Regions from separate parts of the Actinoplanes sp. NPDC049118 genome, predicted to be linked through region 1. Evidence: predicted binding sites of a transcription regulator. Region 1 holds the regulator's gene; the other holds the start of a gene.

The links. Region 1 encodes HrcA, which represses chaperone genes, less so after heat shock. Its sites were predicted from a motif close to GGTTNGCACNCTCNNNNNGAGNGTGCNAACC; they were not measured.
Region 2: groL (chaperonin GroEL) is a predicted target of HrcA. The motif match lies at 5,170-5,200, and genes of this name have one in related genera.

The regions. Positions count from the first base shown of each region.
Region 1 covers NZ_JBEZDY010000012.1:47,605-63,560, reverse strand. The annotation lists gene dnaJ (molecular chaperone DnaJ) at 1-912, opposite strand, end outside; gene hrcA (heat-inducible transcriptional repressor HrcA) at 974-1,996, opposite strand; gene AB0B58_RS20170 (DUF4870 domain-containing protein) at 2,177-2,845, shown strand; gene hemW (radical SAM family heme chaperone HemW) at 2,879-4,090, opposite strand; gene AB0B58_RS20160 (enoyl-CoA hydratase-related protein) at 4,127-4,915, shown strand; gene AB0B58_RS20155 (hypothetical protein) at 4,941-5,801, shown strand; gene AB0B58_RS20150 (PAS domain-containing protein) at 5,996-7,615, shown strand; gene AB0B58_RS20145 (GlsB/YeaQ/YmgE family stress response membrane protein) at 7,677-7,952, opposite strand; gene lepA (translation elongation factor 4) at 8,034-9,908, opposite strand; gene AB0B58_RS20135 (transcription elongation factor) at 9,994-10,962, opposite strand; gene AB0B58_RS20130 (DUF4240 domain-containing protein) at 11,240-11,773, opposite strand; gene AB0B58_RS20125 (phosphotransferase) at 11,826-12,794, shown strand; gene rpsT (30S ribosomal protein S20) at 12,955-13,221, shown strand; partial or broken gene AB0B58_RS20115 (hypothetical protein) at 14,076-14,336, opposite strand; gene holA (DNA polymerase III subunit delta) at 14,333-15,316, opposite strand; gene AB0B58_RS20105 (GH92 family glycosyl hydrolase) at 15,572-15,956, opposite strand, start outside.
Region 2 covers NZ_JBEZDY010000005.1:188,266-204,221, reverse strand. The annotation lists gene AB0B58_RS09960 (DUF3263 domain-containing protein) at 1-77, opposite strand, end outside; gene AB0B58_RS09955 (ABC transporter permease subunit) at 119-1,129, opposite strand; gene AB0B58_RS09950 (ATP-binding cassette domain-containing protein) at 1,126-2,118, opposite strand; SAM riboswitch class I at 2,428-2,565, shown strand; gene thrC (threonine synthase) at 2,578-3,858, shown strand; gene AB0B58_RS09940 (hypothetical protein) at 4,001-4,492, opposite strand; gene AB0B58_RS09935 (GNAT family N-acetyltransferase) at 4,518-5,036, opposite strand; gene groL (chaperonin GroEL) at 5,389-7,011, shown strand; gene AB0B58_RS09925 (GNAT family N-acetyltransferase) at 7,079-8,080, opposite strand; gene AB0B58_RS09920 (MFS transporter) at 8,092-9,324, opposite strand; gene AB0B58_RS09915 (winged helix-turn-helix transcriptional regulator) at 9,381-10,217, shown strand; gene AB0B58_RS09910 (glycerol-3-phosphate dehydrogenase/oxidase) at 10,287-12,086, shown strand; gene AB0B58_RS09905 (DUF4031 domain-containing protein) at 12,083-12,352, shown strand; gene AB0B58_RS09900 (metal-dependent phosphohydrolase) at 12,336-12,974, opposite strand; gene AB0B58_RS09895 (FUSC family protein) at 13,198-14,394, shown strand; partial or broken gene AB0B58_RS09890 (PrsW family glutamic-type intramembrane protease) at 14,471-15,956, shown strand, end outside.

The DNA.
Region 1 (15,956 bases):
GGTGCCCGGCTTGACCTCGATGTTCTCCTCGCTGTCCAGCGTCTTGATGGTCAGGCGCGTGCCCAGCGCCGCCGCGGTCATCGGCAGGGTCACCCGGCAGTGCAGGTCGTCGCCCTTGCGGGAGTAGACGTCGTGCGGGCGTTCGTGGATCTCGACGTAGAGGTCGCCCGCCGTGCCGCCGCCCGGGCCCACCTCGCCCTGCTGGGCCAGGCGGATGCGCATGCCGTCCTCCACGCCCGCCGGGATCTTCACCGTCAGGGAGCGGCGGGTGCGGATGCGGCCGTCGCCGGCGCAGGTGGGACAGGGCTGCGGGATGACCGTGCCGTGCCCCTGGCAGACCTGGCAGGGCCGGGCCGAGACGACCTGGCCGAGGAAGGTGCGCTGCACCGACTGGACCTCGCCGCGGCCGCCGCACGTCTCGCAGGTCGCGAGGTGGGTGCCGGGCGCGGTGCCCGCGCCGGAGCACTGGGTGCAGAGCACGGCCGTGTCGACGGTGATCGGCGCCTCGACGCCGAAGGCCGTCTCCACCAGGTCCAGTTCGAGGCGCAGGATCGCGTCGGCGCCCGGGCGGGTACGCGGCCGCGGGCCGCGGGAACCGCCGCCGGCGGCCGTTCCGAAGAAGGCGTCCATGATGTCCTGGAAGCCCACGAACGGTCCGGCTCCGCCGGGCCCGCCGGGGCCCGCCCCGCCACCGGGTGCCAGCGGGTCGCCGCCGAGGTCAACGATCTGACGCTTCTGGTCGTCCGAGAGGACCTCGTACGCCGCGTTGATGTCCTTGAACTTCTCGTGCGCTTCCGGGTCCGGATTGACGTCCGGGTGGAATTGACGGGCCAGCTTGCGGTAGGCGCGCTTGATCTCGTCGTCGGTGGCTTCGCGGCCGATGCCGAGAATTCCGTAGTAGTCCTTGGCCACAGGGTTTCGAGTCCTCATGTCTGCCCCGCGCTTCGCGCTGGAGACCTTCGTCGCGGTTGCGTCAGTTTTGTGCCAGCAGGTCGCCAACGTAGCGTGCCACGGCACGCACGGTCGCGATGGTGCCGGGGTAATCCATCCGGGTGGGCCCCAGCACGCCGAGCCCACCAACGATCGTCGTGCCCGGTCCGTAACCCGTGCTCACCACGGATGCCGCCCGCAGGTTGTCGATCTCGTTCTCGTCGCCGATGCGGACCCGGGTGGTGCTGGGCTCGACCTCGCCGATGAGCTTGAGGAGGATGACCTCCTCCTCGAGCGCCTCCAGGACCGGCCGCAGCGAACCCTGGAAGTCCAGCACGCCGCCGCGGGTCAGGTTCGCCGTACCCGCCAGGGCGAGGCGTTCCTCACTGCGCTCGACCAGCGTCTCCAGCAGCACCGACGCGACGCAGGCCATCGTGGTGCGCTTCTCCGGGTCCGACTCGTCGACCAGGGCGGCCACCAGCGGCGGGGTGTCGGACAGCTTCTCGCCGCTCAGCTTGGCGTTGATCTTGCGGCGCATGTCCAGCACGTCGTCGGTCCGCGTCGGCCCCGGCAGCTCGACCAGGCGCTGCTCGACCCGCCCGGTGTCCGCGATCATCACCAGCATCAGCCGGGTGGTGGAGATCGGGACCAGCTCGAGGTGGCGCACCGACGAGCGGGCCAGGCTCGGATACTGCACGACGGCGACCTGGCGGGTGAGCTGGGCGAGCAGGCGCACCGTGCGGTGCACCACGTCGTCGAGGTCGACCGCGCCGACCAGGAAGCGCTCGATCGCGCGCCGCTCGGCCGGGCTCAGCGGCTTGACCCGGGACAGCCGGTCGACGAAGAGCCGGTAGCCGGCGTCGGTGGGCACCCGGCCGGCGCTGGTGTGCGGCTGCCGGATGTAGCCCTCCTCCTCGAGCACGGCCATGTCGTTGCGGACCGTCGCCGGGGAGACGCCGAGCTGGTGCCGCTCGACCAGTGCCTTGCTGCCGACGGGTTCCTGGGTCGACACGTAGTCCTCGACGATGGCGCGGAGCACTTCGAGCTTGCGGTCATCGAGACTCACGCCGAACCCCTCCCCGCCGTTTTGGCACTCCTCAAAGTCGAGTGCCAGTCTACGTCGCCGCCACGCCCCGCGCGATGATCAATCCTGAGCACCCGCGGCAGTTAGCCGACTGTCTATTCTCCGACCTCGACCGGTGTGTTTCCCTCGCCACGTTCGACCTGCGGTCTTACCGTGTGCGACATGACTGAACCGCCGCGCCCGCCCGGTGAGGGGAACCCCTCGGACCCCACCGCGCCATTCAACCCATATCCGGGTAACGATCCGGCCCCCGGATCGACCCCGCCGCCGCCCCCGGCGTACGGCTCCCCGCAGCCGCCGACCTACGGCACCCCGCCCACCTCGGGCGGGGGCTACGCACCGCCGCCGTCGTCCGGCGCCGGTGGCTACGGCCCCCCGCCCGGCCAGGGCGCCCCGGGTTACGGGCCGCCTCCCGGTGGCACGCCGTACGGCGCGCCTGGCGCCTACGGCCAGCAGCCCGGCGGTTACCCGCCGCAGGGCTACGGGCCGGGCAACGACGACAAGACCTGGATCCTGGTCGCCCACTTCGGCGGCGCGGCCGGCGCCTTCCTCGGCGGCGGCTGCTCGGGCTGGATCGCGCCGCTGGTGGCGCTGCTGGCCCGGGGCAACCAGTCCCCGGTCGTGCGCGCCGAGGCGGTCAAGGCGCTGAACTTCCAGATCCTCTGGTCGATCATCGCGCTCGTCGGCTGGGTGCTGACCTGCGCGCTGGTCGGGTTCATCATCGGCCCGGCGGCCTGGGCCATCGGCACGATCTTCGGCATCATCGCCGGCGTCAAGGCGAACAACAACGAGCCGTACAACTACCCGATGACGGTCTCGATGATCAAGTAGTGGCCGTTCGTGACGCCGGGCTCCAGCCCGGCGTCACGGCAGCAGGTCGCGGATGACCGCGTCGGCGAGCAGCCGGCCACGCAGCGTCAGCACGACCCGGCCGTCGGAGTAGGCGCCGGGCTCCAGCAGGTCGTCCGCGAGGGCCTGCGCGGCTCCGGCCAGCCCGACCGCGTCGAGCGCGGCCACCGGCAGCCCGTCGCGCAGGCGTACCCGCAGCATCACGTCCTCGACGTGGCGGTCGGAGTCCGTCAGGATCTCGCGCCCCAGCCCGGGCGAGACGCCCTCTTCAACCCTTTTCGCGTACGCCGTGGGGTGCTTGACGTTCCACCACCGCACGCCGCCGACGTGGCTGTGCGCGCCCGGCCCGAGCCCCCACCAGTCGCCGCCGGTCCAGTAGAGCAGGTTGTGCCGGCAGCGCGCCTCCGGCGACGTCGCCCAGTTGGACACCTCGTACCAGGAGAAACCCGCACCGCCGAGCGCGGCCTCCGCGGCCAGGTAGCGGTCCGCGGCGACGTCGTCCTCCGGGTACGGCAACTCGCCGCGACGCATCTTCGCCGCCATCCGGGTGCCGTCCTCGACGATCAGCGAGTACGCGCTGACATGATCCACCCCGGCCTTGATCACCGTGTCCAGCGAGGCGGCGAAGTCCTCCGGCCGCTCCCCCGGCGTCCCGTAGATCAGGTCGAGGTTGACGTGGTCGAAGCCGGCCTCGCGGGCCTCGATCGCGGCCTGCGGCGCCCGGCCCGCCGTGTGCTTGCGGTCGAGGATCGCCAGCACGCCCGGGGCGGCGGACTGCATGCCCAGCGAGATGCGGGTGTAGCCGGCCCCCCGCAGCGCCCGCAGCGAGCGCGGGTCGACCGACTCGGGGTTGGCCTCGGTGGTGATCTCGGCGTCGCCGGCCAACCCCCAGGTCTTGTCGATGCCCTCGAGGATCCGGCCGAGGTCGCGCGGGTCGAGCAGGGTCGGGGTGCCACCGCCGACGAACACGGTGTCGACCCGGGCGCCGGTGACGGTCGCGGCCAGCCGCAGCTCGGCCAGAACCGCGTCGGCGTAGCCCTCCCGGCTCGCGCCGCCGCCCAGCTCAGCGGCCGTGTACGTGTTGAAGTCGCAGTACCCGCAGCGGCTCGCGCAGAACGGGACGTGGACGTAGACCCCGAACCCGCGCCGGCCGACCGCGCCCAGGGCGCTGTCGGGCAGGGAGCCGTCGCTGGGTACGGGCTCGCCGTCGGGTGGAGGACCAGGCATCCGTCAAGTGTGCACGCACACGGCTAAGGTTCCGCCATGGAGCTGGTCCGTACCGCCACCGACGCCGGGGTCGCCACCTTGACCCTCGACAGCCCGGCGAACCGCAATGCCCTTTCCGCCCTGCTGATGCGCGAGCTGCTCGACGCGCTCGGCACCGCCCTCACGGACCCCGAGGTCCGGGCGGTGGTGATATCGCACACCGGGCCGGTCTTCTGCTCGGGCGCCGACCTGAAGGAGACCGCGGCGGCCCGCGAGACCGGCAAGATACCCGCCGAGCTGCTCGCGGACGTGCTGGCGGCGATCTGGGAGTTCCCCAAGCCGGTCCTGGCCCGGATCGCCGGCCCGGCCCGGGCGGGCGGGCTCGGCCTGGTCGCCGCCGCGGACATCGCCGTCTGCGTCCGGGAGGCGACGTTCGCGTTCTCCGAGGTGCGGCTCGGGGTGATCCCCGCCGTGATCAGCGCCACCGTGCTTCCGCGGCTCGCGCCCCGCGCCGCGGCCGAGTACTACCTGACCGGGGACGTCTTCGACGGCGCACGGGCCGCCGAGATCGGGCTGGTCACGGCCGCGGTGGACGCGGACGCGCTGGACTCGACCGTCACCGCGTACACGAATGCCCTGGTCCGCGGCGGTCCGCTGGCCCTGGCCGGCACCAAGCAGCTGCTGCGCCGGCCGCCGGCCGACAACATCCGCGCCGACCTGGCCGACCTGTCGGCCCGCTCGTCGGGCTACTTCCGATCGGAGGAGGGGCGCGAGGGCGTCGCGGCCTTCCGGGAGAAGCGTCCCGCCTCGTGGGTACCGGTCACCCACGACGCGAGCGCTCGTTGATTACGCTTGTCACCTGACGGAGGGAGTGTGCGTGCGGAGAAAGCCGGTTGTACTGGTGGCTCTGCTCGCGCTCGTCGGCGCCCTCGGGGTCGTCGTGGCCGTCAATTCGATCGGCGGAAAGCTGAACCTGCCGCGCCTCGGGCCCGAGTGCACGGTGCGCGCCGACGGCGAGGTCACGCTCGACCTGGTCCAGATGGCGAACGCGGCGACGATCGCCGCGGTCGGCGTGCGGCGCAAGATGCCCGAGCGGGCCGTGGTTGTCGCCCTGGCCACCGCCTTCCAGGAATCCAAGCTGGAAAACCTGGAGAGCGGTGACCGGGATTCGGTCGGGCTGTTCCAGCAGCGGCCCAGCCAGGGCTGGGGCACCCCGGAGAAGATCCAGGATCCCCGGTACGCCGCGGGCAAGTTCTACTCCTCCCTCAAAAAGGTCAAGGGCTGGGAGCGGATGCGGGTGACCGACGCGGCGCAGAAGGTGCAGCGCTCGGCCTACCCGAACGCGTACGAGAAGTGGGCCGACGAGTCCGCCGTGCTCGCCAAGGCGCTGACCGGCGACGCCATCGGCGCGGTCGAGTGCACGATCAGCGGCGAGCCCGCCCTGCGCGGGGCCGCGGCGGCCACCGCGCTGGCCGACGGCATGCGACTCGACTGGGGCAACGGCCTCGACTCCATCGGGTCGGCGCGGGCCGACGGCCTGACCGTCGCCGTCAAGGACGTCAAGATCGGCTGGCGCTACGCGCACTGGCTCGTCTCACACGCGAGCGGCACCGGCCTCTCGCGGGTGCGTTTCGCCAGCCTCGAGTGGAACGCGGCCGACGGCAAGTGGCAGCCGGTAACCGGCGAGCGGACCGCGGACAACGGCACCGTCGTCGCCGAGGTCTTCAGCTGAGCGGCACATCGAAGGACGTGAGCAGGAAAGCCCCGCACCTCACCTTCGCATTCTCCGCCGTTCGGGTCACCCGGGACCACGCCTCGGATGTTCCCTGGTCATAGCGCTGCGTATACATCGACATGGACAGACAGCGACCGGACTGGTACTAGTTATTCGTGCTCCACGCCATCGAATGGGTCCTCCTCGGAGCCGTGAGCGTCATCGCCGTCATCATCGGAGTCAGCCGCCACAAGCCGGCCCGGGTCGGCCCATGGCTACTGATCGCCGCCGCCGTCACCTCGCTGGCCGTCGGTGACGTCTTCTACGCCCTGCGCCGGTCCGCGGCCGCTGACGTCTCCTACCTGGCGATGTTCGCCTTCGTTGCGCTGGCCATGCTCCAGCTGACCCGCGGCGGCGCGATCCTGATGAACCGCGCCCGGCTGATCGATCTGCTCGCGTTCACGTGCTCGGCGCTGCTGGTGGTGTGGGTCTTCGTGATCGGCGACAGCGGCCAGTTCGGCAGGATCTCGCCGGCCGACGTGATCGGCGGCCTGCTGCTGGTCGGCGTCGCCGTGCGGCTGATCGTGGCGGCCTGGTTCAACTGGTCGGCGGTGCTGCTGGGCGTGGGCGCGCTGGGCATGCTGATCAGCGACATCACCTACCCGATGGCGCCGAACGCCGCGACCGAGGCCGGCTACGTCGTGCTCTACCTGGCCTGGGGCGCCGCGGCGCTGCACCCGTCGATGGCCCGGCTGACGAGCCCGATGCCGACCCGCCCGGCCACGTGGCAGAGCCACTGGACCGCGCTGCTCGGCCTCTCCGTGGCGACGCCACCGCTGGTCCTGCTGATCGAGTCCCTGTCCGGCACGGTCCGCGACGGCGTGGCGATCGCCGTGGTCGGCGGCCTGACGCTGGTGCTGACCTTCACCAGGCTGGCGGATTCGGTCTCACAGAACGGCCAGGCGCTGACCCGCGAACGGGCCCTGCGGGAGGCCAGCGCGGCCCTGGTCGCGGCGGCCGACGAGACGGCGGTGGACGAGGCCGTCCGGGCCGCGGTCACGCAGCTGCTGCCGCCGCACGACGTGCGGCGCATCGTCTTCGCGACGGACGACCGTCAGCTCACCCTGGCGGCCCTCCCGGCGGCACAGGCGGGTCCCCGCCCCCGCAGCTGGTGGCTGGACGAGAAGGAGCGGACCGACTTCCAGGGCGTGGCCGAGGCCACACTGGTCTGTCCGCTGTGGCTGGAACCGCTGGCGGTCGCCCGCCCGAACGGCGGTGCGCTGGTGCTGTCGGGCCGCCTGGACATGCTGACGGCCAGCCGCGACGCCTTGGAGGTGCTGGCAGGGCAGGCCGCGCTGGCCCTGGACCGGATCTCGCTGGTGGAGGCGGTCGGCCGCCGCGACAGCGACCTGTACCTGCGTGCGGTGATCCGCAACACCGCCGACGTGATGCTGGTGATCGACGAGGACAAGCAGATCCGGTACGCGAGCCCGGCGCTGCGCGAGCTGATCGGCGTGGCGGACCTGCCGCCGTTCACCACCCTCCACGACCTGGTGCACCCCGACGACCGCGGCCAGGTACGCCGGGCGCTGCAGGACGAGGGCGACGGGGTGGTGTACTGCGCGCTGCAGCGCACGGACCAGCGCCAGATCCTGGTCGAGGCGACCTACCGCGACCTGCGGGAGGACCGCCTGGTGCAGGGCTACGTGGTGACGATGCGCGAAGTCACCCACTCGCACGACCCGATGGATCGGGTGCCACACCTGGAGCACGTGGACGAGCTGCCGGCCTGGGTCAACCGCCGCAGCGCGCAACACAAGTTCCGCTTCTGATCCGTGCCCGACGCACCGAAGCCCCGGACGAGGTCCGGGGCTTCGTCTGCGGTCGACTCGGTCAGCGGGTGATGCGGCGACGGCCGCTGGCACCGACCACCAGGGCGACCCCGATGGCGGCCAGCACGATCTGGAACGCCAGCTCGATCCAGTCGATGCCGCCGGTCTTGTCGACGCCGAAGGCGCGGGCGAGCACCGTGCCCAGCAGGGCGGCGACGACACCGATGACCATGGTCAGCCAGATCGGGATGTTCTGCTTGCCGGGTACGACCAGGCGGCCGAGCGCGCCGATGATCAGGCCGATGATGAGTGCGGTGATGATGCCGGTGACGGTCATTTGGGGTCCCCCTCGGGGTCGAGAAGCTGTCGCGTTCGTCTGACCCCGAGAATTCCCGAGCGTTCCGGAAACCAAACCGCCCTATTTCTTGGCCTTGCTGTCACCCGAATCGGAGGTTGACAGCGCGGCGATGAAGGCCTCCTGCGGCACCTCCACGCGGCCGACCATCTTCATCCGCTTCTTGCCTTCCTTCTGCTTCTCGAGCAGCTTGCGCTTGCGGCTGATGTCACCGCCGTAGCACTTGGCGAGGACGTCCTTGCGGATGGCGCGGATGGTCTCCCGGGCGATGATCCGGCTGCCGATGGCGGCCTGGATCGGCACCTCGAACTGCTGCCGAGGGATGAGTTTCTGCAGCTTCGACGCGATGGTCACGCCGTAGTTGTATGCCTTGTCCTTGTGCACGATCGCGCTGAACGCGTCGACGGGCTCACCGTGCAGCAGGATGTCCACCTTGACCAGGTCGGCGACCTGCTCGCCGGAGGGCTCGTAGTCGAGCGACGCGTAGCCCTTGGTCTTGCTCTTGAGCTGGTCGAAGAAATCGAAGATGATCTCGCCGAGCGGCAGCGTGTAGCGAAGTTCCACCCGTTCGGTGGACAGGTACTCCATGCCGAGCAACTGGCCCCGCCGGCTCTGGCAGAGCTCCATCACCGCGCCGACGTACTCGTTGGGCACGAGGACCGTCGCCCGCACCACCGGCTCGTGGATCTCGGCGATCTTCCCCTCGGGGAACTCGCTCGGATTGGTCACGACGAACTCGGCGGCATCCTCGGTGAAGACCCGGTAGACCACGTTCGGCGCGGTCGAGATCAGATCCAGGTTGAACTCGCGCTCGAGCCGCTCCCCGATGATCTCGAGGTGCAGCAGGCCGAGGAAGCCACACCGGAACCCGAACCCGAGCGCGGCGCTGGTCTCCGGCTCGTAGGTCAGCGACGCGTCGTTGAGCTGCAGCTTGTCGAGCGCGTCACGCAGCGCCGGGTAGTCGGAGCCGTCGATCGGGTACAGCCCCGAGTAGACCATCGGCTTCGGGTCGGAGTAGCCGCCCAGCGCCTGCTTGGCCGGCCGGTTGTTGCCGGTGACGGTGTCGCCGACCCGGGACTGGCGAACGTCCTTGACGCCGGTGATGAGGTAGCCCACCTCACCGACACCGAGGGCGCCGGCCTTCTCCATCTCGGGCGAGACGACGCCGATCTCCAGCAGCTCGTGCACGGCCCCGGTGGACATCATCTTGATCCGGTCCCGGGCCTCGATCCGCCCGTCGATGACCCGGACATAGGTGACGACGCCACGGTAGACGTCATACACCGAGTCGAAGATCATCGCGCGGGCCGGCGCGTCGGCGTCGCCGACCGGCGGCTGGAACTGCCGGACGACCTCGTCGAGCAGGTGCGCCACCCCGACCCCGGTCTTGCCGGAGACCCGCAGCACGTCCGACGGCTCGCAGCCGATGAGCTTGGCGAGCTCCTCGGCGTACTTCTCGGGCTGGGCCGCCGGCAGGTCGATCTTGTTGAGCACGGGGATGATGTGCAGGTCGTTCTCCATCGCCAGGTACAGGTTGGCGAGGGTCTGCGCCTCGATGCCCTGCGCCGCGTCGACGAGCAGGACCGCGCCCTCGCAGGCGGCGAGGCTGCGGGAGACCTCATAGGTGAAGTCGACGTGCCCAGGCGTGTCGATCATGTTGAGGACCGCGGTGTCGCCCGTGCGGTCGCCCTCCCGGACGACCCAGGGCATGCGCACGGCCTGGCTCTTGATGGTGATGCCGCGCTCGCGCTCGATGTCCATCCGGTCGAGATACTGGGCGCGCATCTGCCGTGGGTCGACCACGCCGGTGATCTGCAGCATCCGGTCGGCCAGGGTCGACTTCCCGTGGTCGATGTGCGCAATGATGCAGAAGTTCCGGATGCGACCCGGATCAGTCGCTCCGATGATGTTCACGCCGGGGTCGAGCGGTCCAGGCACGATCGTCCGTTCTTCTCAAGCGAGCTGGCTACCGGCGAAGGCGCCGGCAATGTCTATCGTCCCACGCCGCCACCGAGCGCCAGGATCACACCCGGTCGAGGGGCAGGTGAGGCGAACCGGGAAGGTCGACGCTGATCGGATCCCCGGGCCGGATCGTGCCGCCGTGCAGGACAACGGCCATGACCCCCGCCTTGCGGACCAGATCGCCCCGACTGTCTCGGCCGAGGACGTGTTTGAGCAGGCCGGTGCGGTAGGTGTTGATCTGCTGGCAGGGGTTACGCAGGCCCGTGACGATCACCGCCGGCCGGGGGATGCCTCCGTCCCCGGCGGGACTCCCGGCCGCATTCTCGGCCTCGATCCGCGCGGCGAGGACCGTGACGACGGAGGCGACGGCGGCCTCGGTCTTCGTGGCGGCCGCAGCAGCGACAACGGCCGCAGCGCCGCCCGCCGGCCCGACCCCCGCACCATCCGCGAACCCGACCCGATCCGCCGGACCATCCGAGCCCTCAACCGGAACCTCGGCGCCACCCGGAGACCCGGTCCCAACCGCCCCACCATCCGTGCCCCCGACCGGAACCTCGGCGCCACCCGCAGACACGGTCCCAACCGCCCCACCATCCGTGCCCCCGACCGGAACCCCGACGCCACCCGCAGACCCCACCCGAGCCCCCGCACCATCCGGGGGCCCGCCCGGGTCCGCCGTTCCGTTCGAGGGTTCGGCCGTGGTTGCGGCAGTGGCCTCACCCGCCGGCAGCGGACCGAAGCGCAAGATCGTGCCGACCGGCAGGTCGAGCAGGTCAAGGCCGGTCGTGGTGATGTTCTCCCCCAGGCCGCCCGCCGGCACCTCGTAGCCCTCCGGGCGCACCTCGTCGTGCAGTTCGGCGTGGATGAGATGGACCTGGCGCAGGTTGGGCTGGGTCGGGTCCGCGGCTACCCGGCTTCGATGCCTGACCGTCACGCCCGCGTGCACGTCACCCACCACGCCGAGTCCGGCGACCAGGGTGATCTCGTCCCGGGTCGGCTTGGTGAACGAATACACGTCGTTGCTGCTCACCGAGGCGACAACGCCCCGCAAGCCCGGTTCCGCTCCGACAATCCCGGAAGCCGCCGGCTCCTGCTGATAAGCGCCCATAGACCCGAGTCTGCCCAAGCAACACCACGTTCCTCGACCCCGTTCCCACCGCACGGCCCTCAACCACGCAACCCACGCACGGCCCTCGTGGTGATGGGCCGCCACTACGGGCCGCCATCACCAAGCACGCCGCCGCTTCGGCACCGGCCCCGACCGCCGATGGCGACGCCCCGGCTTGGGTGGCCGGCCCGCGGGCCGGTCAGTCCGGCGGCTCCAGGAACAGCTCGGAGAGGCGCGGCAGACGCCGCTGCATCTCGTCCTCGTTGTCGAAGTCCCACAGCATCGCCGGATCCGGCCTGGTCGGCGCCGCGTCCTTGGCGGGCAGCCCCGAGCCCGTCGCCTGCCGGTGCGCCTCCTCCGCGATGGTCAGCACCTCCTCCGCCTCGAAGACCGCGCCCGTCGACGCCGCGGCCCGCACCGCCGGGAGGTCGGCCAGCGAGTCGGGCTCGCGGACCGCGCGGGCCACCACCTCCCGCCCGTTGGCGATCAGCCAGCCGCGGAAGTTGTCGAAGCCGTCGTCGGAGCAGCCGCCGTTGATCAGATAGGCCGCCGCCCACAGGTCCTCCTTGCCGGAGGCGGCCATGACCTTGTCGAGGTGGCGGCCCCACGCCGCGATCTCGTCGGGGTCGCGGGTGGCCAGGTCGGCAATGGCCCGCTTGGCCACCTCGTCAGGCGAACCCGGCCGGTCGGCGGTCGCCCGGTCGATGACCGTCCAGAAGTCGTCCGTTCTCATGGCCACAGCCTGCCAGCCGGGTACGACAGGAACGGGGAGGCAGGATGGGGGCATGCGCGCGGTCTTCCTGCCCGATGTTGCCTACGGAGCTACGGCCGTACGCCCGGATTGGGGTGATCTGCCCGCGGCCCTGCGGGAAGCGGTCGGCGCGCGGCTCGGCGCACCCGTCACGTCCGCGGCCAGCGCGGGCGGCGGTTTCACCCGCGCCTTCGCGGCCCTGCTCACGACGGCGACCGGGGACCGGGCGTTCGTCAAGGCCGCGCCGCTGACCCAACCGATCTCCGACTGGTACGCACGCGAGGCCGCGATCACAGCCGCCCTGCCGGCGGAGGTCCCGGCCGCCCGGCCGCGGTGGACGCTGGTGGCCGAGGGGCACTTCGTGCTCTGCCTGGAGGCGGTCGAGGGGCGCCTGCCCGCGCTGCCCTGGGCGCCCGCGGACCTGGCCGCGGCGCTGTCCGCGTGGGAGGCCTCGGCGGCGGCGCTGAGCAGGCCGTCCGCCGAGCTGCTCGGACTGGGCCTGCCGGCGCTCGGCGACATCGTGCGCGACGAGTTGTCGTGGTGGTCCGAGATCGCGGCCGGGCGTGCGCCGCTGCCACCCGCGCCGTCCTGGGTGCCCGGCCGGCTGGGCGAGCTTGCCGCGCTGGAGCGGGGCCTGCCGGCCCTGGTCGCGGGGCCGGGCATGCTGCACGGCGACCTGCGCGTGGACAACCTGCTCCTCGACCGCAGCGGCAAGGCGTGGCTGTGCGACTGGACGTGGCCGTGCCTGGGCGAGCCGTGGTTCGACACGGTGACGCTGCTGGTCACGGCGTACGCGAGCGGACTGGACGTCGACGCCGCCCTGTCCGGTTGGCGCGCGCCACCGGAGGGCGTCGACGGCGCCTTGGCGGTGCTCGGCGGATACTGGCTGACGCGGGCCGCCGGCGGGCCGAGCAGTGCTTCACCACACAGTCGGCAGCATCAGCGCTTCAGCGGCGAGCAGGCCCTCGGTTGGCTCGCGGAGCGCCGCGGCTGGGCCTCCTAGCTGGGCTTTTCCGGTCCGGCGAGGCGGCGTGGGGCCGAGCGATTTGGGTGCCACGAAGCGGGCCTGATACATTGGTTCGTCGCGTGTGGTGACGTTGCTTTTGGCTGCGGTCGCCACCGTCCGAGTACATCATCCGAACTAGTCAGGACAAGGCTGTCGCGTGGCGAACATCAAGTCCCAGATCAAGCGCAACCGGCAGAACGAGAAGGCCCGGCTGCGCAACAAGTCGGTCAAGTCGTCGCTCAAGACCGTGATCCGCAAGCTGAACGAGGCGAGCGCGGCCGGCAACAACGAGACGGCCACCGCGCTGCTGCGTGACGCCTCGCGCCAGCTCGACAAGGCCGTGAGCAAGGGCGTCATCCACAAGAACCAGGCGGCGAACCGCAAGTCGGCCATCGCCAAGCGGGTCGCCTCGCTGTCTGCCTGACCGCAGGCTGGTCATAGACCGCACCTCCGGGCACCGCAGGACCTCCGGGTCCGGCGGTGCCTGAGTTGTATCCGCCAACGGCAGCCGGCCGACACACCTCGGACCCTGCCAAGGAGACCGCCAGGATGGCCCGGTCGACCAGGCCGACAAGCCGACCAGACCGATCAGAAGCCGTCAGGATGGCCGGTCGAGCAACAACCGCCAAGCCCGGCCCCTCCACCAGAAGCCGCCAGGCCAGCCGGTCGAGCAACAACCGCCAAACGCGGCCCCTCCACCAGAAGCGGCCAGGCCAGCCGACCGCGCAACAACCGCCAAACGCGGCCCTCCATCAACCGCCAGGGCGGCCGGGTCGGCAGGTGGGCGACGGCCAGCGGTCGCCGACGATCGACGGGTCAGGGATCTCCCCGGGCGGCAGGGCGCAACGTCCCCGGAACCGCCGCCCTCCGGCTGGTGGCAAGGCACCCGAAAGGCACGGAGAACCGCGGCGCGAAATCACTGATCACCGTCGGGATGCCGCGGCCGCGCGGCCCGAGACGCGCCTGGGGCTACTCGTAGCGGCGCGCCGCCGACTGACGGGCTCGCTGCTGACGCTCGTCCAGCGCCTCCACCCGCTGCCAGGCGACCGGCGGCTCGTTCAGCGCACTCGTGTCGATCGCTCCCATCGGCGGCGGCGTCCACCGCTCGCCGATCGGCCCGCCCGGCACCGCCGCCTGCCGGGCCTCGGCAGAACGCAACGCCGGCGCGCCGCCGGGCCGGGAAGCCGCGATCAGTGAGGCCGGCAGCCGCACGGTCTCCGCGGCGCCCGAAGACTCCGACGCGCGGGCGACCGGGCGCTCGACGGCCACGGGCCGCCCGGCCCCGGTCCGCATCAGCCGTCCCGCCACCACGTCGTTGAGCTTGACCATCACCGCGACCGTCATCGGCAGGACCAGCACGCCCCACCAGCTGACCAGCTCGGCCAGCGCCAGCAGGATGCCCAGCGCCACCGCACCCTCGAGAAACACGAAGCAGAGGAAGCCGCTGGGCGCCAGATATTGCAACCCCAGCATGCGTGCGTAGAGCGGCTGCTCCCGGGCCTCGTCGCGGGACATTCCGGCGCGGCGCGACCGGGTCATCGCGCACCGCCGGACCGGCGTGCGGCCGCGACGGCGAAGACCGCCTGTTCCAGCGCGTAGCCACGGTCCTCGGCACCGCCCTTGACCGCCGCGTTGCAGTCGGCCGCCGCGCGCATCGCGTCGACCAGGCCCTCGGGGGTCCAGCCGCGGCTGCGTTCCTGCGCCTTCTGGATCTTCCACGCGGGCATGCCGAGCGAGCTGGCCATCTGGTACGGATTTCCGCGGCCGGCCGAGGCCACGCGCGCGACCGTGCGGACGCCGTCGGCGATGGCGTCCGCGATCGGCACCGGGTCGACGCCGACGTGCAGCGCCCAGCGCAGCGCCTCGAGCGCGCCCGGCACGTCGCCGACCATCGCCGCGTCGGCGACCGCGAAGCCGCTGACCTCGGCGCGGCCCTTGTAGTAGCGGGCCACCACCGCCGCAGTGATCTTGCCGTCGGTGTCGGCGAGCAGCTGGGAGCAGGCCGCCGCGATCTCGCGCAGGTCGCTGCCCACCGCCGCGAGCAGCGCGGACGCCGCCTGCTCGTCGCAGCGGCCGCCGTGGCGCCGGAACTCGTCGCGCACGAACGCGATCCGCTCGCGGTCACCCTTGAGCTTCGCCACGGGCACGACCGTCGCGCCGGCCGTGCGCAGGCCGTCAGCGAAGGCCTTGCCCTTGGCCCCGCCGACGTGCGCCACGATCAGCGTGACGTCCGGATCGGGATTCTTCGCGTACGCCAGCAGCGCCGCGACGAGGTCCTTGCGCGCGTCCTGCCCGCTGCGGATCACCAGCACCCGCCGGCCGCCGAACAGCGACGGGCTGAGCATCTCGGCGACCTCGCCGGCGCTGAGGGCACCCGCCTCGTACTCGCGGACGTCGGCGCCCGGCTCGTCGGCCCGCGCCGCGGCGACCGCCGCGGTGATCGCCCGGGCGGCGAGGAGTTCCTCGTCGCCTTGGACGAGCAGCAACGAGGCGGGAGGTGCGGTGTTCACGTCCGGAATCTTCGCACGAAGGCCTGACGCTTCCGCACGGCTCACTCCTTTGCGCCGCCGTCCAACCACTGAACGCGAAAGCAGACATATCGGCGATCCGCCATGTGGTTCCCACCGTAATGGTTCTCGATCAGGCTGAATGTCTGCCTTGCGCGGCGAACGTGATCCGACACACATACGAACCGATCGCCCGGGGTCGAATCGCACTCTCGGCCTAATCCGGGCGTGTCGGGTGCGGCGGGACCCCGGAGGGCGACGCGACGCTCAGTGATCCTTCGGAAGATCCGAGGTCGCGGTCGCCCAGCTCGTGTTCGCGGTGGTGCCCAGCGTGATGGTCACCGTGCCGCCGCGCTGCAGGTACGACTCCGGCAGCCAGGAGCGCCGCAGCGCCGAGCCGTTCAGCTTGACGCTCTGGACGTAGGTGTCGGCGCTGTTCGCGTTGACCGTGAGGCGTACGCCGTTGCTGCGATCGATCACCACGCGACTGAAGACCGGGCTGCCGAGCAGCAGTTCCGCGCGGCCCGGCACCTGAGGGAAGAGGCCGATCGCCGCGAAGACGTACCAGGAGCTCATGGTGCCGAGGTCGTCGTTGCCGGGCAGCCCACCGGGCCCGGTCCCGTACGCGGTGTCGACGATCTGCCGCACCGTC
Region 2 (15,956 bases), on a different contig from region 1:
TGCATGGCGCTCCTGGGCGGTGGGAGAGCACGCACAGATGTACGAAGGGGATCGCCAGCATAGTGGCAGCCGCCGATCCCCGCCGTCCGAGTGTGTGCCTGACCCAGCAGAAACTACCTTAGGTAATGTCTCTGCTACGCATAGTCCACATCGCCGCCCCCACAACGAGGACGAGCAGGGCCGCCAGCGCCCCGCCGGCCATCGGCCAGGTGATCGACATCGTGTTCGGCTCGCAGCCCTGGGTGCTCGAGTAGTTGCAGGACTCCCAGTCGGTCACCACCACCGACTTGTCCATCCAGGCCGTGGTCCAGACCGGCACCAGGTACGCCTCGACGTACGGCACCTTCGCCAGGGCCAGCACGGTGCCGAGCCCGAACTGGAACACGATGATGGCGCCGATCGCCGCGCCGAGCGCCATCGCCGTGTGCCGGCCGATGGAGGCGAGCCCGAAACCGACCGCGCCCGCGACCAGCACCAGTACCAGCCCGCGTACCTCCATGAGCACGAAGGACTGCCACGCGCCGGGTGTCATCGAGTCCAGCGTTCCGCGCAGGCTCGCGATCAGCGCGAAGGCCCCGGTCCAGGCCGCCGACACCAGCACGGTCAGCGCGGCCAGGCCCGTCAGCAGGGCGCCGAGCTTAGTGTTCAGCACCTGCAGCCGCCGCGGCCGCCAGAGCAGCAGGTTCATCATGCCGCCGCTGCTCCACTCGGCGCCGACATAGCTCGCGCCGACCAGGAATGCCATCACCGCCAGCAGCGCCGACAGCGCCACGACCATCGTGCCGAACTGCTCCCGGAAGTCGAAGGTCGGCGGCATGTACCACTCGGCCCGGTAGTCCTCCCTGGTCGGCTGGTACAACTCGGCGCAGCTGGGCGGGTAGTTCGCCGCCTCCGTCGTGCCCTGTGCGGCCGCGCAGCGCGTCCGCTCCTCGGCGGCCGACCTCAGCGCGAGCTGGTAGTCCTGGTCGGCCTGTACCTGGGCCGCCGCCCGCAGCTCCGGCGTGGTCGGCTTGTTCGTGACGAACATGCCCGCCGTGATCGCGGCCAGCACGATCAGGGTGCCGAGGACGGCCCAACGGGTGAAGCGGCGCTTGGCGAGCCGCCGGGTCTCCGCCGCATACAGGCTCACAGCCCCCACCCGCCGTTCGGCATCGGCGCCGCGAGCGCGGACTGGTCGACCTGGCGGTGCATGCCCTCGACCGGCGCGGTGCCGGTGAGATCGAGGAACACGCTCTCCAGGTCGGCTGGGACCGGCGCCAGCTCGCTGACGAAGAAGCCGCGGGAGGCGAGCGCCCGGGTGATCGTGCTCGGCTGGGCGACGTTGCTGACCATGAGGTGATCGGCCTCGACGACCACGTGCGCGCCGATCTCCCGCAACGCGCCCGCGGAGGAGGTGAGGTCGCCGATCGACTCGACGCGGACCCGCACCGAAGCGGACTGGTGCCGGGCGAGCACGTCGGCGACGCCGCCGGCGGTCACCCGCCGCCCGGCCGAGATGATCGTGACGGAGTCGCAGATCAGCTGGACCTCGCCGAGGATGTGGCTGGAGAGCAGCACGGTCATCCCGGAGGCCGCCAGGTTGCCCATGAGCGTGCGCATCTCCCGGATGCCGCCCGGGTCCAGGCCGTTCGCGGGCTCGTCCAGTATCAGCAGCCTCGGGTTCTTGAGCAGCGCGGACGCGACCGCGAGGCGCTGCTTCATGCCCAGCGAGTAGGTCTTGACCCGGTCCTTCGAGCGGTCGCGCAGGCCGACGAGTTCGAGCACCTCGCCGACCCGGTGCCGGTCGACGCCGCCCGCGTCGGCCAGCAGGGAGAGGGTGTCCCGCGCGGAGAAGTTGCCGAAGAACTGCGGGCTCTCCACGATCGCGCCGACGAGGCCGGCCACCTCGGGCAGCGCCTGCGGCACCTCGCGGCCGAGCAACGACATCCGGCCGCCGTTCGGCTTGATCAGCCCCAGCAGCGTGCGCAGCGTGGTGGTCTTGCCGGAGCCGTTGGGCCCGAGGAAGCCGTGCACCTGCCCCGCCTCCACGACCATGTCGAAGCCGTCGAGGGCTCTGCGCACCCCCTTGCGGGTGCGATAGGTCTTCCGCAGACCCTGTATTTCCAGGACGGCGCTCACGCCGCACCTCCCGCGCATTGTGGAGTGACGTGCGTCACCCTATGCGCAGGTCGCCAGAAACTCACGGTCTCCGATGCACCGGCCGTGGCCCACCGGGGGAGCGGTGGGCCACGGCCCGCTCCGACTCAGGCGCGGCCGCTGCCGGCGGTCACCGTTGCGACCTGGGTGCAGGGTAGGGAACCGGCCTCGGAGAATGCGCTGAATCAATCGACCGTCATTAATCGAGCGGGAAGGACGTCGCTCACACCTCGGGACGGTCGGCTCCGATTTCGCCGCCCGCGTCGTAAGGTGTCGGTAACACAACTGAATACCTCATCCAGAGGGGCTGAGGGAACGGCCCGATGACGCCCCGGCAACCACCGCGCTTGTCTCGATGACGAGGCCGCGCGCGGCAGGTGCTAATTCCGTCCCCATGAGCGTCCGACGACGCCCGGGGAAAGATGAGAGGAAGGCCTCATTATGACGTCGGCCGTCGACGCCCCAAGCAAGTCCATCAGCCCCGCCCGTGCCCTCGTCTGCCGTGGCTGCGGTGCCGAATTCCCGCTCGCCGCGCAGCACGCCTGTTACGAGTGTTTCGGCCCGCTCGAGGTCGCCTACGACGCCGCCGCGCTCGCCGCGGTCACCCGGGAGCAGATCGAGGCCGGGCCGCAGAACATCTGGCGCTACGCCGCCCTGCTGCCCAGCGGGCAGGACCCCGCCGGCCGGGTCACCCTCGACCCCGGCCTGACCCCGCTGGTCAGCGCGCCCGCGCTGGCCGCCGAGATCGGGCTGCGGGCGCCGCTCTGGGTCAAGGACGACTCCGCCAACCCGACGCACTCCTTCAAGGACCGGGTCGTCTCCGTCGCGCTCACCGCCGCCCGCGAGCTGGGCTTCACCCGGTTCGCCTGCGCGTCGACCGGCAACCTGGCCAACTCCGTCGCGGCGCACGCCGCCCGCGCCGGGGTTCCCTCGATCGTCTTCATCCCCGGCGATCTCGAGCAGGGCAAGGTCATCACCACCGCCGTCTACGGCGGCGACCTGGTCGCCATCGACGGCTCCTACGACGACGTCAACCGGCTGTGCGGCGAGCTCGTCGAGACCGACGAGTTCGAGGACACCGCCTTCGTCAACGTCAACGTTCGGCCGTTCTACGCCGAGGGTTCGAAGACTCTGGGTTACGAGGTCGCCGAGCAGCTCGGCTGGCGCATCCCCGCACAGGTGATCGTGCCGATGGCCAGCGGCGAGCTGCTCACCAAGATTGACAAGGCCTTCACCGAGCTCGTGGAGATCGGCCTGGTCGAGGCGCCCGAGGGTGGCTGGACCGTCTTCGGTGCACAGTCGGCCGGCTGCAACCCCATCGCCACGGCGCTGCACAACGGCACCGACCAGATCATCCCGGTGAAGCCGACCGGCATCGCGAAGTCGCTGAACATCGGTGACCCGGCCGCCGGCGCGTACGCGATCGAGGCCGTGACCCGCACCGGAGGCTGGATGGACTACGCCGACGACGACGAGATCCGCGACGCCATCCAGCTGCTCGCCCGCACCACCGGCGTCTTCGCCGAGACCGCCGGCGGTGTCACCGTCGCGGTGCTCAGGAAGCTCATCGCGAGCGGCCGGCTCGACCCGGACAAGGAGACCGTCGTCTACAACACCGGCGAGGGCCTCAAGACGCTGGACGCCGTCGCCGGGCAGGTCGGCCCGACCCACCGGATCAAACCGTCGCTGCGCGGTGCCCGGGACGCCGGCCTCCTGGGCTGACGGAGAGTAGTCGAACATCTGCCCAACGTTGAGAATTCCTTCCCCTGAGGACTTGCGCGGGGATCTCAGGCTCGGCAGGATGCTCTACGCGGGAGGACGTGACGCCGTACGTGGCCCCACCTTTGAGCTTGGCGACAATCTCCTAGGGGCCCAACGACCCAGTGCCGGAGGCGCTGTGCGTGCGTCCTCCCGACCAAATTCTCTTCACGGCGCGCTGCAGGACCGGCCTTAGCGGCGCCTCCCGGTAACCGCCGCGCTCCAGGCCCGCATGCCGCTCGAACGCATTGCGCGCACCGTACGTGCCGGTCATCGCCCACGAGTAGCCGCAGGACGCCCAGTACGCGGGCCAGAACAGCGGGCCGAGCACGGCGTATTGCCCGGCGTGCCGGCTCTCGTGGGCGAGCAGGCCGGACCGGCTCTCGTGCAGCAGCCACTCGGCCGTGCGCCTCGTGATGATCACCGAGCCGACCGTGAAGCAGGTCGCGGGCGGCATACGGCGGCGGTAGCCCTCCGCGATCAGGATCCCGCCCGGACCGCGGCGGATCCTGGTGCCGCAGAGCACGGCGAGCCCGAGGCCGGCCAGCGTGGTCCCGTTGACCGCCGTGAGCGCGGTGCGGATCGTGTGCCAGCCCAACTCGTCACCTCCGCCGGCCGCGGGCTCAGGCCCGGCGGCGCATCTGCAGCTCCGTCAGGGCCGGGATGACCGGGTGCGGCACCCGCTTGCCGACGTCGGAGAAGCCCAGCCGCTCGTACGCCCGGACGGCCCGGTCGTTGCCGACCACGACCTCGAGCATCAGCTCGGTCCGGCCGATCGCCAGGGACCACTGCGCGACCGCCTCGATCAACTCGGGCAGCACGCCGCGCCCCCGGTACGCCGGTGTGATGTAGACCGCGAAGATCACCGTCGCGTCGGGCTCCTCGGGCAGCACCGTGCCGCCCGCGTGGCCGATCAGCCGCCCGCCCGGGTCCGCCACGAACTGGGCCAGCTGGCTGCCGGACGAGGCCTGCACGATGCGCCGCCGGTAGTCGGCGTGCGGCCGGGCCGCCGCCTGCGCCAGCGTCTCCAGGAACGCGAGCGGGCTGTCGGCCAGCATTTCCAGCCGCAGCGCGCGCATCCGGGCCGTGTCGCCGGGCGTGACCCGGTGCACGGTGATGGGCGGCGCCAGGGCGCTGGTCATGGTGCCTTGCTACCCGGTCACCGGGGCACGGGGCAAGCAGGACGCGGATATAAGACCTCGCGGGTGCATGAACCGGGCACCCCGGAGCCCGATCGTTCTGCTTGCACTCGCCCCATCAGAGTGCTAAACAAGTGATTGGCACTCGCGCCACGTGAGTGCCAGCAGGTCGGGGCGGTGGGGTCACGGCAGCGGCACCGCCATCGGTGCCGGGGCACGGGACCGGTCGTCGCGGGCTATCCGGCTCGACCTGAGGACGTCACATCGCCAGGTGGTGACGTCCGCAGCGTTCTCAACGTGCGGAATGCGGGCCGGACCGGCCCGGCGCCGCGAATGTCCAGGAGGACACAGCCGTATGGCCAAGATCATCGCATTTGACGAGGAAGCTCGTCGCGGCCTCGAGAGTGGCATGAACCAGCTCGCCGACGCCGTCAAGGTGACGCTCGGCCCCAAGGGCCGCAACGTCGTGCTCGAGAAGAAGTGGGGCGCTCCCACCATCACCAACGATGGTGTGTCGATCGCCAAGGAGATCGAGCTCGAGGGCACCTTCGAGAAGATCGGCGCCGAGCTGGTCAAGGAGGTCGCCAAGAAGACCGACGACGTGGCCGGCGACGGCACGACGACGGCGACCGTCCTCGCTCAGGCCCTGGTCCGCGAGGGCCTGCGCAACGTCGCGGCCGGCGCGAACCCGATGGCGCTCAAGCGGGGCATCGAGGCTGCCGTCTCGGCCGTCTCCGAGGCGCTGTCGCAGCTCGCCAAGGACGTGGAGACCAAGGAGCAGATCGCCTCCACCGCCTCCATCTCCGCCGGTGACTCCACGGTCGGCGAGATCATCGCCGAGGCCATGGACAAGGTCGGCAAGGAAGGCGTCATCACCGTCGAGGAGAGCAACACCTTCGGGCTCGAGCTTGAGCTGACCGAGGGCATGCGCTTCGACAAGGGCTACATCTCGGCCTACTTCATGACCGACGCGGAGCGTATGGAGGCCGTCTTCGACGACCCGTACATCCTCATCGCGAACAGCAAGATCTCCGCGGTCAAGGACCTGCTCCCCGTCCTCGAGAAGGTCATGCAGGGCGGCAAGCCGCTCATCATCATCGCCGAGGACGTCGAGGGCGAGGCCCTGGCCACCCTGGTCGTCAACAAGGTGCGCGGCACCTTCAAGTCCGTCGCCGTCAAGGCGCCGGGCTTCGGCGACCGCCGCAAGGCCATGCTGGACGACATCGCCATCCTCACCGGTGGCACGGTCATCAGCGAGGAGGTCGGCCTCAAGCTCGACGCAGCCGACCTGAGCCTGCTGGGCCAGGCCCGCAAGGTCGTCATCACCAAGGACGAGACGACGATCGTCGACGGTGCCGGCAACGCCGAGCAGATCCAGGGCCGGGTCAACCAGATCCGCGCTGAGATCGAGAAGTCGGACTCCGACTACGACCGCGAGAAGCTGCAGGAGCGCCTGGCCAAGCTGGCCGGCGGCGTTGCGGTCATCAAGGTCGGCGCGGCCACCGAGGTCGAGCTCAAGGAGCGCAAGCACCGCATCGAGGACGCCGTTCGCAACGCGAAGGCGGCCGTCGAGGAGGGCATCGTCCCCGGTGGTGGCGTCGCGCTCGTGCAGGCCGGCAAGTCCGCGTTCGACAAGCTGGACCTGGTGGGCGACGAGGCCACCGGTGCCAACATCGTCAAGGTCGCGCTCGACGCCCCGCTGCGTCAGATCGCCGTGAACGCCGGCCTCGAGGGTGGCGTCGTGGTGGAGAAGGTGCGCAACCTCGAGGCGGGTTGGGGCCTGAACGCCGCTAGCGGCGAGTACGTCGACCTGCTGGCCGCGGGCATCATCGACCCGGCCAAGGTCACCCGTTCGGCGCTGCAGAACGCCGCGTCGATCGCCGCTCTGTTCCTCACGACCGAGGCGGTCGTGGCGGACAAGCCGGAGAAGAACCCGGCCCCGGCCGGTGCCCCCGGTGGCGGAGACATGGACTTCTGAGTCCAGCTTGCAGAGAGGGCGGGTCGCTTCGGCGGCCCGCCCTTTTCGCGTACCGGGGTAGCGGTCGTCAGAGCTGCTTGCGGTACAGCAGGAAGACGCGCTCCACGCGGGCGCCGACGGCCTTCGAGTAGAACGGCAGCGGTCCGACCCAGCCGATCTGGACCCGGTCGTGACCGGCCGCCCGCTGGTCGGCGAGGCACCGGCGCAGCAGCAGGGCGCCGATGCCCAGGCCGCGGGCGGCGGTGGCCGTGCCCATCGGCCCGAACCAGCCCGGCCGCGACGACCCGTACGCGGCGAAGCCCAGGATGGACCCGTCCTTGGCCACCGCGAGGTGGCAGCGCGCCCGGTCCCGCCCGACCGAGTGGGTGATCTCCCCGGCCCAGCCGCTGCCGAAGTTCGCCAGCGCGAAGCCGACCAGCGCCGGCACGTCCTCGGTGCCGGCCCGCCGCACGACGATGCCCTCGCCGGCCAGCCGCGCCTCGTGGTCGGCGGTCGACTCCAGCCCTGCGGTGGCGGTGTCCACTGTCATGTTCCAGGCCGGCTGGTCCTGCTCGAAGCCGAACGACATGGCGGCGCAGATCGCCGGGGTGTACCGCACGTCGATGCCGGGCCAGGCGTAGTAGGGCGCGTTCCCGGCGATGACGACGTCGCCGGCGCCGAGGCCGGCCAGCGCGCCCTCGATCCGGGCCACCAGCGCCCTTGCGACGCCCCGGCGGCGGTCCCGCGGGTCGACGGCGACCAGGTCCACGTGCCCGATCGAGGCGTCCCGGTGCGACACGGACCCCAGCACCACCCCGATGACCCGGCCACCGCTGACGGAGACCGGCTCACCCGACACCGCGGCACCGGCCGCGGTGGGACCCGGTCCGGCCGACCGGAGGGCGATGAAACCCGCCAGCCTGCGCGGCGTCTCGGACCAGCCGTCGGTGCCGGCGGTCTCGCGCAGGCGCAGCACGATCTCCGCGGCGTCGGCGGCGTCCTCCGGCAGGTCCAGGGCGGTCCGGCAGAGGGCCACCACGGCGGGCACGTCGTCGTCGGTCAGTTCGGAGATCCAGAACTCGCTGTCCACAACCGCCGAACCTACCCGGCGACCGCCTCCCGCTCGGTAACGGCCGGATCGAGCAGGTCCCGCCGGCCCCGGACGGGTGAGAGGAGGAGCGCCAGCGGGGCGAGGACCGCGGCAACCGCGAAGATCAGCAGGGTGGCCCGGGCGCCGAGCGGCCCGGCCAGGGCGCCCGCCACCAGGCCGCCGACGGGGATCGCACCCCAGGAGACGAAGCGGACCGTCGCCATCACCCGGGACAGCAGCTCCGGCGGGCTGGCGATCTGCCGGTAGGTGCGGGTGGTCACGCTGAAGACCACGCCGGTGCCCGCGAAGATCAGCACGCCGACCGTGAAGGTCACGTACGCCGCCCGGCCGGTGGCCGCCGGGATGACGAACGCGCCGGCCGCCTCGACGAAGCCGAGGATGATCAACCCGCGGGCGGTACCGAGCGCGTTCGTGATCCGGGTCGTCAGCGCCGCCCCGATCAGGGTGCCGACGCCGTCGACCGCCAGCAGCACGCCGACCACCGCGGCCGGGGCGTGCAGGTCCCGCACCAGGTAGAGCGGGAAGAGCGCCAGGTACGCCCCGTTGACGAAGTTCGACGCGGTGGCGGACCACATGGCCGGGCCCATCATCGGGTGCCGGGTCACGAACGCCCAGCCCTCGCGGATCATCGCGCCCATCGGCGTGTGCCGGTCGCGGTTCCGGCCGCGCCGGGCCGGCAGGGTGCGGAGCACGGCGGCGGAGACGAGGTAGCTGACGGCGTCGACGAGCAGGGTCGGCACCGCGCCGAGCAGCTGGACCGCGAACCCGCCGAGCGAGGGTCCGGCGAGCTGGGTGGTCGCGTGGGTGCCGGAGGTCAGGCTGTTGCGGGACTGCAGCTGGTCGCGGTCGACGATCTCCGGCAGAAAGGTGGTGTTGGCGACGAAGAAGATGACGTGCGCGAAGCTGAGGATCAGCGCCACGACGACCAGGTGGGCGACCGTCAGCAGGCCGAACCACCACGCCGCCGGGATCGAGGCGACGGCCACCGCGCGGACCAGGTCGGCGCCGACCTGCGCGCCGCGCAGGGGCAGCCGTTGCACGATCACCCCGGCCGGCAGCCCGATGACGATCCAGGCGATGTAGCCGGAAGCGGCGATCAGGCCCATCTCGAACGGTGTCGCTTCGAGGACCGTGAGCGCCGTCAGCGGCAGCGCGACGCCGCCGACCGCCGAGCCCAGATCGCTGCTGGTCCCGGCCACCCACCACCGCCAGAAGACGCTCACGGCCCTCGACCCCCGTTCCAGTCAGTTTCATTTTGGAACGGACTATACTTCGAGGCGTGCGCAGGGTCGAACTCATTGATGCCGACTGCGGCATCGAGCAGGCCCTTGGCGTGCTCACCGACTGGTGGACGTTCCTGGTGGTCCGTGACATCGCCGGCGGTGTGACCAGGTTCGAGGCGCTGCAACGCTCGCTGGGCGTGAGCCGCCGGGCACTGACGGAGCGCCTGTCGGCGCTGGTCGGCCACGGCGTGCTCCGGCGCGCGGCGTACTCGGAGCATCCGCCCCGCTACGACTACCTGCTGACCCCGAAGGGCGAGGGCCTGCTGCCGGTGCTCATCGCGTTGCAGGACTGGGGCACCCGGCACGTGCTAGGCGACGGCTCCCTGACGGCATCGGCGCTGCCGGCGTCCGCGGAGTCCCAGCGGGTACACGGCCTGGTGGGTCGCCAGGTGCCGGTCGCGGTCTCGGGCTGGACGGTCCTGTACTTCTTCCCGGGCGCCTTCGCACCGGGCGCACAGGACTACCCGCCGGGCTGGGCCGACATTCCGGGCGCGCCCGGCTGCACCCTGGAGTCGATGACGTACGCGGCCAGGGCCGCCGACTTCGCCGCGGCCGGCGTGGAGATCAAGGGCGTCAGCACCCAGCGGCCGGACCAGCTGGCGGCGTTCGCGGCGTACGCCCGGCTGCCGTTCGGGCTGATCAGCGACCAGGACGGCCGGCTGGCCGCGGGCCTGCGGCTGCCGACCTTCCGGGCCGCCGGCGTCGACCGGTTCAAGCGCCTGACCCTGCTGGCCGACCCGGCGGCGACGATCCGTGCCGTCCAGTTTCCGGTGACGGACCCCGCGGCGTCGGTCACGGAGCTGCTCGACCGGGTCCGCGCCCTGGTCACTTGATGTAGACAGGGAGATCACCCGTCACATTCATCCGCCGGTGTGACACACGTCAGCGCTAACGTGGGGGTTGTGCGCTCACCCTCCGTCTCCCGATATGCCGCCGGCCGGCTCTCTCCGATCCGTCGCGTCTCCGACCTGCGACGGCTGCGCGACGAGCAGTTCGATGTCCTCGTCATCGGCGGCGGGGTCACCGGCGCCGGCGCCGCCCTGGATGCCGCCTCGCGCGGCCTGAGCGTGGCGCTGGTCGAGGCCCGTGACCTGGCCGCCGGCACGTCCAGCCGATCCAGCAAGCTGATTCACGGCGGCCTTCGCTACCTCGAACAGCTCGAGCTCCACCTGGTGCACGAGGCGCTGACCGAGCGCGGCCTGCTCACGAGCCGCCTCGCGCCGCATCTCGTGCGGCCGGTGCCGATCCTCGTGCCGCTCCCCGCCGCCTCGCCGCCCGCGCGGGTCTGGCAGCGGGCCTACTACGGGCTCGGCGTCGCCGCCTACGACGCGTTCGCCGGGGTGTTCGGCAGCGGGCGGGGCATGCCGCTGCACCGGCATCTGACCCGCGACGGGGCCCGGCATCTCTTCCCCAGCCTGCGGGCCGAGAAGATCGCCGGGGCTATCCGCTACTACGACGGCCAGGTCGACGACGCCCGGCTCGTGGTAAATCTGGCCCGCACCGCCGCCAGCCTCGGCGCCGCGGTCGTCACGAGCGCCCGGGTCACCGGCTTCGTCCGCGAGGCGCGGGAGGTCGTCGGGGTCAAGGTCCGCGATCTCGAGGCGCCCGACTCGCCCGAGCTCGAGGTGCGCGCGCGTACGGTCGTCGCCGCGACCGGCGTGTGGAGCGACGACCTGTCGCGCATGCTCAGCGACGTCGGCGTGCGGCCGGGCCTGCGGGTCCGCGCCTCCAAGGGCGTGCACCTCGTCGTGCCCCGCTCGGCGATCACCGGCGAGGCCGGGTTGATCCTGCGCACGCCCACCTCCGTGCTCTTCGTCATCCCGTGGGGCGGGCACTGGATCATCGGCACCACCGACACCGACTGGCAGCTGGACCGGTCCCATCCGGCCGCCTCCGCGCGCGACATCAGCTACCTGCTCGACCAGGTCAACACCGTGCTCGACCGGCCGCTCACCACCGACGACATCGAGGGCGTCTACGCCGGGCTGCGACCGCTGCTCTCCGGCGAGGCGGACTCCACCTCGAAGCTGTCGCGGGAGCACGCCGTCGTCGAGCCGATGCTCGGGCTGCTGCTCGTCGCCGGCGGCAAGTACACGACATACCGGGTCATGGCCGCCGACGTCATCGACCGGGCCGTGCGCCGGCTGGGCGGGTCCGCGCGGCCCTCGCGCACCGATCAGCTTCCGCTGCTGGGCGCCGACGGCTTCGCCGCCGCCTGGCGCGACCGGCAGGACATCGCCCGGCGGCACGGCGTCACCGCCGGCGTCGTCGAGCACCTGCTCGAGCGGTACGGCACCCTCACCGTGCACCTGCTCGCCATGATCGCGGCGAAGCCGGAGCTGGCCACGCCGCTCGCCGGTGCCCCCGAGTACCTGGCGGCCGAGGTCGCCTACGCGGCGCAGGCCGAGGGCGCCCTGCACCTGGACGACGTGCTGACCCGGCGCACCAGGATCTCGATCGAGACACCGCACCGCGGCGCCGAGACCGCCGCGCACGCGGCCGCGGTGATGGGCGAGGCCCTCGGCTGGGACAAGGCGGTCCGCGATCGGGAGATCGAGCACTACCTGGCCCGGGTCGAGGCCGAACGGCAGTCGCAGAAGATGCCGGACGACCTCACCGCCGACGCTGCCCGCCTCGGGGTGCCCGACGTGCGGGGCTACGCGGCCGACCGGGGTACGGAGCTGCTCGAAGTGGATCTTTGATTCTCGTCGACGAGCCGCGCTGGCCGGGCCGGGGACGGCTCTGGTCCCACCTGGCCAGCGACCTCTCCTACGCCGAACTGCACGTCTTCGCCGAGATGCTGGGCGTGCCCCGGCGGGCGTTCGACCGGGACCACTACGACATCCCGGCCGCCCGTTTCCAGACGGCGCTCTGGCTCGGCGCGACGCTGGTCCGGTCCCGGGACCTCTCCGCCCGGCTGCGCGCCGCCGGCCTGCGCCGGCCGAAGCACCTCAGCCCAGGGTCTTGAGCTCGGCCTCGAGGTTCGCCCGCGCCCGGCCCTCCCAGGCCTCCCGCAGCGGCGGGTGCCGGTAGATTGAGGGCAGCTCCAGCAGCGCCTTCAGTACCTGTGCGCGGCCGCCGCGGAAGGCGTCGTCCGGCACGTGCGCGTACTCCCGCCGGATCGCGGCCGTGTAAGCCGCGTAGTCGTCCGGGGCGCTCGCCAGGATCGCCAGGTCGGCGTCGCAGAGCAACTCCCCGTCCAGGTCGTCCTCGTCCGTCGCGTGGCCCGCCGTGAGGCCGACCAGCCGGGCCACCTCCGCCGCCGTCCCGGCCGGCACGCCGAGCGTCGTGAGCAGCCCCTCGGCGAACTCCGCGCTGTCGCGTTCGTTGGCGTCCCCGAGCGCCCGCGGGTCGTAGACCGCGTCGTGCAGCCAGGCGGCGAGCCGGACCAGGTCCGGGCCCGATGCCAGGTCGGCGAACTCGTCGATCACGTCCAGCACGGCGGACAGGTGCGCCACCGTGTGGTACTGCCGTTGCGGCTCTGACCAGCGCGTCAGCAGGTACTCGCCGGCAGCCGCCAGGTCCGCGTCGTCGGCGCTCGCCCCGGCACCGCGGGCCGCCAGCACCCACCGGTCTACATGTGTCGTCACGGCCGCAATCCTGACATGTGCCCGGCTGGGGCGTGTCCTGCCGATCCTGCCGGCCTGCGCCGGGTCCGGCCTCCGCCTCGCGGCGCGGGCCGGAAGGCCGGATACAACGCCGGTATCCGGCCTTCCGGCCCGCTTGCGACGCGAAACCTGGACCTCGGCTCGGCGACGACAAGATCGGCAGGAACGCCCTAGGGTCTCAGGACACGCCCTAGGGTCTGCAGACATGACGGACGCCGCCAGGCAGGGCAGGCTCGCGGCCGCCCTCGCCGGCCTGTTCCGCCTGTCCCGCTCCGGTGCCGGCGCCGGCTGTTCCCGGGTACGGGGGGTCTTCCCGCTCGCCCTGCAGGCCGGTTTGGCGGCCGGACTCGCCTGGTTCATCGCGACCGACGTCCTCGGCCGGCAAAGCCCGTTCTTCGCGCCGATCGCCGCCGTAATCGTGCTCGCCTCGTCGGTCGGCCAGCGGGCGAGGCGGACGATCGAGCTGGTGGTCGGCGTCGCGATCGGCGTCGGCGTCGGCGACGCGATCATGCTGCTGATCGGCAGCGGGGGATGGCAGATCGGTCTGGTGGTCGTGCTGGCGATCACGGTCGCGGCGGCGGTCGGCGGCGGCCCGCCCCTGGTCGTGCAGTCCGCCTCGTCCGCGGTGCTGGTCGCGGCGCTGGCCACGATCCCCGGCCAGCCCTTCAGCCGGTTCTTCGACGCGCTCGTGGGCGGCACGGTCGGCCTGGCCGTGATGACGATCCTGCTACCGCTCAACCCGCTGACCGTGGTGCGCCGGGCCGCCGACCCCGCGCTGGAGGAGCTCGCGGCGGGGCTGCGCGAGATCGCGACGGGGCTGCGGGCGGGCGAGGTCGACGCCGTGCGGGCGGCGCTCGAGCGGCTGCGGGTCGCGGAGGGCGACTTCACGGCCTTCGACCAGGGTGCCGCCGCCGCCAGGGAGAACGTGGCCTTCGCGCCGGCCCGGTGGCGCACGCGCGGCCCGCTGAGCCAGTACGTGGAGGGTGCCGACGAGCTGACCCACGCGCTGCGCAACGTCCGGGTGCTGGCCCGGCGGGTGATGACCGGGCTGGACGACGAGGAGTCGTTCCCCGGGTTCCTGCCGACCTCGATCGAGCTGCTCGCCGACGCCGTCGACCTGCTCCGGAGCGAGTGGGACAAGGGCGTCGAGCCGGTCGCGGCCCGGGAGCGGGCGCTGCGGGCGGCGGCCGAGGCCGGGCGGGCGTACGACGAAGGGGTCGGCTTCTCCGGCGGGGTCGTGGTGGCGCAGATCCGCACTACGGTCTCGGACCTGCTGCGGGCCACCGGCATCGAGTACGCAGAGGCGCCGCGCCTGGTCCGCCGGGCGGTCGGGCGGCACGGCCGGTCGCGTGCGATCCGGAAGAACCCGGGGCGATCACGGCCCGGCCCGGGCCCTTCCTGACGGTGTTTTCCCGCCCTTGATCCCTTTCCGTCGCCGCGGGACCGCCGGGGTGCGGCGGGGTGGCTACGCTGGCGGCATGGCCGACGTAGCTCCCGGCGGGTCGCCCGACCCGGCACCCATCCCCGCGGCTCCGGCCTCGCCGGCGCCGGATCCCGGCGCGTCTTCGCCCGGCTACCCTGGCGCCGTGCCGCCACCCCCCGGCTTCCCCGCGGACGCGGGCCTGTCGATCCTCCCGGCCGCGTCTGGGGGCACCGATGCTCCCGGTGCCGGCCGTGAGGACGCCGCGCCGACCGTCGGCCTGTTCCCGGCCTCGCCGGACGCCGGGCCGACCCCGGTCCTCTCCGGGCCCCCGGCATTCTTCGGTCCGGCGGCGCTCTCCGGTCCCGCGGCGCTGTCGGAGCCCGCGGCGTTCTCCGGTCCCGCGGCGCTTCCGGAGCCCGCGGCGTTCTCCGGGCCCGCCGCGCTCTCCGGGCCTGCGGCGCAGGACGCCCCGGTCGGGGTCACCGACCCCGCCGGCGTCGCGAAGATGTCCGGGCGGCAGACCGGGTGGCGGCGCTGGCTGCCGCTGGCCGGTGTGATCACCTTCATCGCGCTCTGCGCGATCGCCATGCTGGTCATCCTGGGCTTCAGCAACGGCCCACAGGGCCTGGCGGTCGGCCTGGTCGCGGCGATCCTGCCGGTGCCCGTCCTGGTCGGTTGCTTCCTCTGGCTCGACCGGTACGAGCCGGAGCCGACCCGCTATCTGATCTTCTGCTTCGCGTGGGGCTCCGCGGTGGCGACCCTGGTGGCGATCGGCGTCAACTCGCTGGCGTCCTGGGGCTTCGACCGGCTCAACCTGCCGGCGGCGCTGGTGGCGGTGCTCGTCGCGCCGTTCATCGAGGAGTTGATGAAGGCACTCGGCCCGTTCCTGCTGCTGTGGCGCCGCCGCCGGGAATGGTCCGGTATCACCGACGGCATCGTCTACTGCGGCCTCTCCGCGCTGGGCTTCGCGATGGTGGAGAACGTGCTCTACCTGGGCGGTCACGGCTACGCCTCCGGCGTGGACCAGTACGGCCCGGCGACCGGCATCCAGAACCTCTTCCTGATCTTCATCGTGCGCATCCTGTTCACCGGCTTCGCGCACCCGCTCTTCACCTCGATGACCGGCATCGGAATGGGCCTGGCCGCCCGCTCGGCGGACCGCCGGGTGAAGTGGCTGGCCCCGATCGCGGGCCTGCTGGCGGCGATGATCCTGCACGGCGCGTTCAACCTGCTGCCGACGCTCTCGGTGGCCACCGGCGAGACCCTGATCATGCTGTACGGCTACCTGGGCTTCATGGTCCCGTTCTTCTTCCTGGTCGTCGGCTTCGCGATCGCCCTGCGCAGCTACGAGGGGCGGCTCAGCGAGCGGATCCTGCCGGGCTACGTCAGCGCGGGTTGGCTGTCCCCGCCGGAGCTGGCGACGCTGGGCAGCCTGGGCCGCCGGCACTCGGCGCGCCGCTGGGCCAAGCGCGTGGCCGGGGACGCGGGCGTCAAGGCGATGCGCGGCTTCCAGTTCGCCGGAACCCAGCTCGCGCTGCTGC